DNA from 2 places in the Nocardia jiangsuensis genome. Region 1 is predicted to be linked to the other one. Evidence: riboswitches for the same ligand, from Rfam matches in the RefSeq annotation. Region 1 holds a riboswitch; the other holds the start of a gene.
What was found. Region 1 has a riboswitch for thiamine pyrophosphate ahead of thiC (phosphomethylpyrimidine synthase ThiC). Riboswitches for the same ligand answer to the same signal wherever they lie in the genome.
Positions count from the first base shown of each region.

Region 1 (3,289 bases):
GCAGGTAGACCTGCGAACCCCTCCCGGCGAACTCCGCCGACTTCTCGACCATCCCCGCCTCGATGGCCTCGACATCGGTGAGGTCGTTCTTCGCGGCGTACGCGCGCACGTCCGCGGAGATGCGCATGGAGCAGAACTTCGGCCCGCACATGGAGCAGAAGTGCGCGGTCTTGGCGGGCTCGGCGGGCATGGTCTCGTCGTGGTATTCCCGCGCGGTGTCGGGATCGAGCGAGAGCGCGAACTGGTCGCGCCAGCGGAACTCGAAGCGCGCGCGCGAGAGCGCGTCGTCGCGCCGCTGCGCGTGCGGGTGCTGCTTGGCCAGGTCGGCGCTGTGCGCGGCGATCTTGTAGGTGATCACCCCGACCTTGACGTCGTCCCGGTTCGGCAGGCCGAGGTGCTCCTTGGGGGTGACGTAGCAGAGCATGGCGGTGCCCGCCTGGGCGATCATCGCGGCGCCGATGGCCGAGGTGATGTGGTCGTAGGCGGGCGCGATATCGGTGGCGAGCGGGCCGAGGGTGTAGAAGGGCGCCTCCGCGCAGAGCTCCTCCTCCAGCCGCACGTTCTCCACGATCTTGTGCATCGGCACGTGGCCGGGGCCCTCGATCATCACCTGCACCCCATGGGATTTCGCGATCGCGGTGAGCTCGCCGAGGGTGCGCAGCTCGGCGAATTGCGCGGCGTCGTTGGCGTCGGCGATCGAGCCGGGGCGCAGCCCGTCGCCGAGCGAGAAGGTGACGTCGTAGCGCGCCAGGATCTCGCAGAGCTCCTCGAAGTGCGTGTACAGGAACGACTCCCGATGGTGCGCCAGGCACCACGCGGCCATGATGGAGCCGCCCCGGGAGACGATGCCGGTGACCCGCTCGGCGGTGAGCGGGATGTAGCGCAGCAGCACGCCGGCGTGCACGGTCATGTAGTCGACGCCCTGCTCGGCCTGCTCGATCACGGTGTCCCGGTACAGCTCCCAGGTGAGCTGGGTCGGATCGCCGTTCACCTGCTCCAGCGCCTGGTAGATCGGCACGGTGCCGACCGGGACCGGCGAATTGCGCAGGATCCACTCGCGGGTCTCGTGGATGTTCCTGCCGGTGGAGAGATCCATGATGGTGTCGGCGCCCCAGCGGGTGGCCCAGACCATCTTCTCCACCTCCTCCGCGATGGACGAGGAGACCGCCGAGTTGCCGATATTGGCGTTGATCTTCACCAGGAACTTCTTGCCGATCACCGTCGGCTCCAGCTCCGGATGGTTGCGGTTGGCCGGAATCACCGCACGTCCAGCGGCGACCTCGGCACGCACCAGTTCGGGCTCGACGCCCTCGCGCGCGGCGACGAACCGCATCTCCGGGGTCACGAACCCCGCCCGCGCCCAGGCGAGCTGAGTGCGCGGGCCATCGCCCGCCGGCCGCTCCCAGGTGTCCCGGAGCGCGGGCAGCCCGGCCGCCAGGTCGATGGCCGCGGCGGAGTCGGTGTACGGCCCCGACGTGTCGTACACATCGAGGTGCTCACCATTGCTGAGCGGAATCCGGCGCACCGGAACCCGCAGGTCGTCCACTTCCAGATAATGCTTCACGCTGCCCTCGATGGGCCCGGTGGTCACGCTGTCGACAGCTGTCACGATGTCACTCCCTACGCCGGCATTACCCGGTCAGGTTCATACGGTCGACGGCCCTAGCCGTCCTCTCAGCCCGCTGGTGCGAGCCCCCGTTTCGACGATGAAGTTGTGCGCGGCCGACCCTACCCGCTACGCGTCGCGCAACATCCGGAACACCTGACCTCCGACGAAATCGCCGAGATCCTCCGGTGTCCAGTCGGCGTTCCCCGCCATCAGCGTCTGCACCGCACCCTCGCCCGCGGCCAGCCACTGGTCGACCAGCACCGGCAGCTTGCGGTCGGCGGCGGTGGTACCCCAGCCGAGCATGGAGCCGCGCAGCAGCGCCGTGCAGCGGTTCACCGCGATCCGCCTGCCCCGGCCGAACTCCTCGGAGATCACCGGGTCCGGGGTCTCGGCGAGGAAGCGCCACGACTCCGGGCGTGCGGCGGTGAGCTGTAGCAGGGTGCGGAAGCTGGTGACGACCGCGGTCTCGTCCGTGCCGAGGTCGCGGCCGGGGAGCGTGGCGAGCAGGTCGTGGATCAGGTAGTTCTCCTCGCGCCTGCGCAGCGCGTCGATCAGCTGCACCCGGTCCGCGAAGCAGGCGTAGACGACCGGGCGGGTGACCCGCATCCGGTCCGCGATCGAGGCCATGGTGACGGCCGAGAGCCCCTCGGAGACCGCGAGGGTGAGGGCGGTGTCGAGCACCTGTGGCCGCCTGCGCTGCGGGCCGAGATGCTGTGCCCGCTGCCGCGGCCGGACGGCCGACTCACTACCCATGGCCGGTAACCCTAGCAGCGTGAACCCGGCACGTGGCGTAACAAGACCATATGGATGGTTTTACCGGAAAACGCTCCTACCAGCGTTGATCCGTCTCAGTCGGTGAACTCCACGAGCACCGGCGCGTGATCGCTCGCGCCCTTGCCCTTGCGCTCCTGCCGGTCGACCATCGCGTCGGTGACCCCGGCGGCGAGCGCGGGGGAGGCCAGCACGAAATCGATCCGCATGCCCTCCTTCCTGGCGAAGCGCAGCTGGGTGTAGTCCCAGTAGGTGTAGACGCCGGGACCGGGCGCGAAGGGCCGCATGACGTCGGCGTACCCGGTGTCGACGACGGCGGCGAAGGCGTCCCGCTCCGGCTGCGAGGTGTGCGTTCTGTTCTCGAAGTACTCCGGGGACCAGACGTCGTCGTCGGTCGGCGCGATGTTCCAGTCGCCGACCAGCGCGATCTTCGCCGCCGGGTCGGCGGTCAGCCACTGCTCGCCGGTGCGCCGCAGCGCTGCCAGCCACTCCAGTTTGTAGCGGTAGTGCGGGTCGTCCAGCGCGCGCCCGTTCGGTACGTACAGGCTCCACACCCGGATCCCGCCGCAGGTCGCGCCGAGCGCCCGCGACTCGACCACCGGTGCCCCGAGCAGCGACTCCCCCGCGTCCCTGTCGAATCCCGGCTGCCCGGGAAAGGCCGCCTCGACGTCGGTGAGCCCCACCCGGGAGGCGATCGCGACCCCGTTCCACTGGTTCACGCCCAGGTGCGCTACCTCGTACCCGGCCTCGTCGAACCGCTCGAAGGGGAACTGGTCGTCCCGGCACTTGGTCTCCTGGATGGCGAGGACGTCGACGTCGTGGCGGTCGAGGAAGCCGATCACCCGGTCGATCCGGGAGCGGATGGAGTTGACGTTCCAGGTGGCGATCCGCACGGGTGACCCTTCAGCT
Region 1 covers NZ_JBHSAX010000014.1:201,812-205,100, reverse strand. The annotation lists gene thiC (phosphomethylpyrimidine synthase ThiC) at 1-1,612, opposite strand, end outside; TPP riboswitch at 1,601-1,710, opposite strand; gene ACFO0B_RS15225 (TetR/AcrR family transcriptional regulator) at 1,736-2,362, opposite strand; gene ACFO0B_RS15220 (exodeoxyribonuclease III) at 2,458-3,273, opposite strand; gene ACFO0B_RS15215 (N-acetylglutamate synthase, CG3035 family) at 3,284-3,289, opposite strand, start outside.

Region 2 (3,289 bases), on a different contig from region 1:
GCGAGCTCGGCCCGGCCGACCGCGATCGCCGCGCCGATCGCGACGACCCCGGCGATACCCATGAGCAACGCGATGATCTGCGCGGCCCGCACCGATCCCGGCATGCGCGGCGGTGCGACCGGGTACGGCCGGTAGAACGGCGGCGGCGCGCCGGGCACGGTAGAGGCGTTGTACGGCTGCTGCGGGGAGTGCGGGTCCGGCACGGTCGTCTTCCTGATCGAGCCGGGAAGCGCGACCCCACCGAACCGGCAACCGGCCCGCCCCCCAGCGTAGGAGTGCAGCTTACTACACCGATCTGCCGTGAAATCGCCCGGGACACAGGGGTTCCGGTGTCGATGCGGGCACGATTGTGCAGGGGGGCGGGTTGCGGGCGTCGACCACAGCTCGGTGCGGGCGAAGACCGGTGGCACCGCGTCGAGAGCGCGGTCGTCGACGTGGCCGCCGGAGATGGTCGCGGTCCGTGGCCGGGCGGCTCGCACCCCTGACCGGCGGCAGGCAGCCGCCGGCCGGCTCGTCGGGTGAGCCAGTAGTCTCACCGCGTGGAGGTCGAGATCTACACCGACGGCGCGTGCGCCCCGAACCCCGGCCCGGGCGGCTGGGGCGCGGTGCTGCGCTACGGCGCGCACGAGCGCGAGCTCTACGGCAGCGATCCCGGCCCCACCACCAACAACCGGATGGAGCTCATGGCCCCGATCCGCGCGCTGGAGACGCTGACCAGGCGCTCGGCCGTCCGCGTCTACACCGACAGCACCTACGTCCGCAACGGCATCCTCTCCTGGATCCCGAAGTGGAAGGCGAACGGCTGGCTCACCCAGAAGCGGGAGCCGGTCAAGAACGCCGACCTGTGGCAGCGGCTCTCCGAGGCGTGCGCGGGCCACGAGGTCGCCTGGGAATGGGTGAAGGGCCACGCCGGGCACCCGGAGAACGAGCGCGCCGACAAGCTCGCCGTGCGCGGCGCCCGCGAAGCGGGCGGTGCGGCCCGCCAGCCGGGCGGGTAGCGCTACCGACCCGGGCCATGGCGGCACCGTGACCGATCCGCACTGTTCCGGGAGGGAACGCCGGCGGCCATCTCGAGGGACAATACGGGCGTGAGTGACATGATCAGCCCTCAGCTCGACCCCTAGCGGCATGTCGGACGACGAAGCGCCGGGCGGCGGCGGCAAGCGCAGCATGCGCGACCAGTTGCGCCGCAAGCTCGACGGCATCAAGCCCGCCCGCGACGACGACGGCTCATCGAACGTCGTCCGGCTTCCGCGCCGCCCCCGGCGCGTACCCGACGAACCCGGTGGCCAGCACCCCAGACCGTGGCGCCCGGAGAACAGCCGCGCCGGCGACCCGCCCCCCACCCGCCCGGTCACCCGCTCGGAGCTGCAGGCCGAGACCGGCGCCTGGCCGCCCCCGCCGCCCGCCCCTGAGCCGGGCGAGGCCGGGCGGGACGCGCAGATCGTGGAGTTCGGCGCCCGCCAGCGCAGGCGCCCGAACGCGCCGCGCATCGCCCGGCCGCGCCGGATCGAGAAGCGCGACGGCGACCTGCCCCCGGCGGAGTGAGCCGGGCACCGAGGAACCGCTGGTCGCGAAGGAGCCCTCCCACCGGGGGATCCTTCGCTGCTAAGGTCGGAAACCGTACGACACGGGGTGCTTCGCGCGAGCGGGGCTGAGATGAGACCCGAGAACCTGTTCAGGTAATGCTGACGAAGGGATGTCCTGGTTTGCGCACGCGACCATCCGAGACCGCACGCTTCACCGACCACCTGTGGGATCGGACGAAAGAACTGCGCGGCGCCATCGACGAGCTCGAATTCCTGCGCCGCCTCGGCGACGGCACGCTGCCGCTCGAGGTCTTCCGCACCTACGTGGAGCAGGATTCGCTGTATCTGGCCGGCTACTCGAAGACGCTGTCCCTGCTGGCGGCGAAATCGCCCGATCCGGAGACCGCGCGGTTCTGGGCGCAGTCCGCCGGGTCGGCGGTGGCGGTGGAGACCGCGCTGCACCAGGATCTGCTCACCGGCGGGCGCATCCCGGAGCGGACGGACGAGCCGGAGCACTCGACGGCCTGCCTGGCCTACGTCTCCTACCTGATCGCCACCGCCGCCACCGAGTCCTACGCCGTCGGCGCGGCGGCGGCACTGCCGTGCTTCTGGATCTATGCCGAGGTGGGCCGCGACCTGGCCGCGACGGCGGCCGAGGTGCTCGCCGCCGACCCCGAGCACCCGTACGCGCAGTGGGTCTCCACCTACGGTGCGGCGGAGTTCCAGGAGTCCGCCGCCACGGCCCGATCACTGGTCGACGCGGCCGCCGCGACCGCGGGCGCGAAAGACCTGGCGGCGATGGAGACGGCATTCGTCATCGCCACCCGCTACGAACTGATGTTCTGGGACACCGCCCTGCACCCGCAGCCCTGGCCCGCCGGATGAGCGGCCGCCTGCGCCGCGCCCTCGCCTGCGCCGTCGCCGCCGTGGCGGCGCTGTCCGCGCTCACCGCCTGCTCGAGCGCCGACCAGGGGCAGACCATCCGATTCGCCCTGGACTGGACACCGAACACCAACCACACCGGGCTGTACGTCGCGCTGCAGCGCGGCTACTTCGCCGACGCCGGGCTCGACGTCGAGGTGCTGCCGTACACCAACACCGCCGTCGGCACCGTCGTCGACGCCGGGAACGCCGAGTTCGGGATCAGCACCCAGGGGCAGTCGACCTTCGCGCGGGCGTCCGGCGCGCACACCGTCTCGGTCCTCGCGCCGCTGCGGCACTGGGCGACGGGGATCGGGGTGCGGGCCGATCGCGCCGACATCACCGGCCCGCGCGATCTCGACGGCAAGACCTACGCCGGATTCGGCGAACCCGGCGAGATCGAGATCCTGCAGCAGGTGATCCGCAACGACGGCGGCACCGGCGACTTCACCGCGGTCACCCTCGGCACCTCGGCCTACGAGGCCGTCTACTCCGGGCAGGCCGACTTCACCGTCTCCTACCTGGCCTGGGAGGGGATCGAGGCCGAACACCACGGCACCCCGATGAAGTACCTCCGGTACACCGATTTCGGCTTCCCCGACTCCTACGCCATCCTGATCGACGGCAACGAGGACTGGCTGACGGCGAACCCGGAGCGCGCGGCGAAGTTCGTGCAGGCGCTGCAGCGCGGATACCAGGCCGCCGCCGACGACCCGGATGCCGCCGCCCGCGACCTCATCGCCGCCAACCCCGGTGCCTTCAACGACGAGAGCCTGGTCTTCGAGAGCCAGCGGATGCTCGCGAGCCAGTTCATGAAGGGCGCCGACGGCCGGGTGGGC
Region 2 covers NZ_JBHSAX010000022.1:255,916-259,204, forward strand. The annotation lists gene ACFO0B_RS27305 (hypothetical protein) at 1-203, opposite strand, end outside; gene rnhA (ribonuclease HI) at 540-998, shown strand; gene ACFO0B_RS27315 (hypothetical protein) at 1,129-1,548, shown strand; TPP riboswitch at 1,622-1,717, shown strand; gene ACFO0B_RS27320 (TenA family protein) at 1,686-2,414, shown strand; gene ACFO0B_RS27325 (ABC transporter substrate-binding protein) at 2,411-3,289, shown strand, end outside.
Region 2: it holds a riboswitch for thiamine pyrophosphate, as region 1 does, so the genes downstream of both, ACFO0B_RS27320 (TenA family protein) here and thiC (phosphomethylpyrimidine synthase ThiC) in region 1, are expected to answer to the same signal.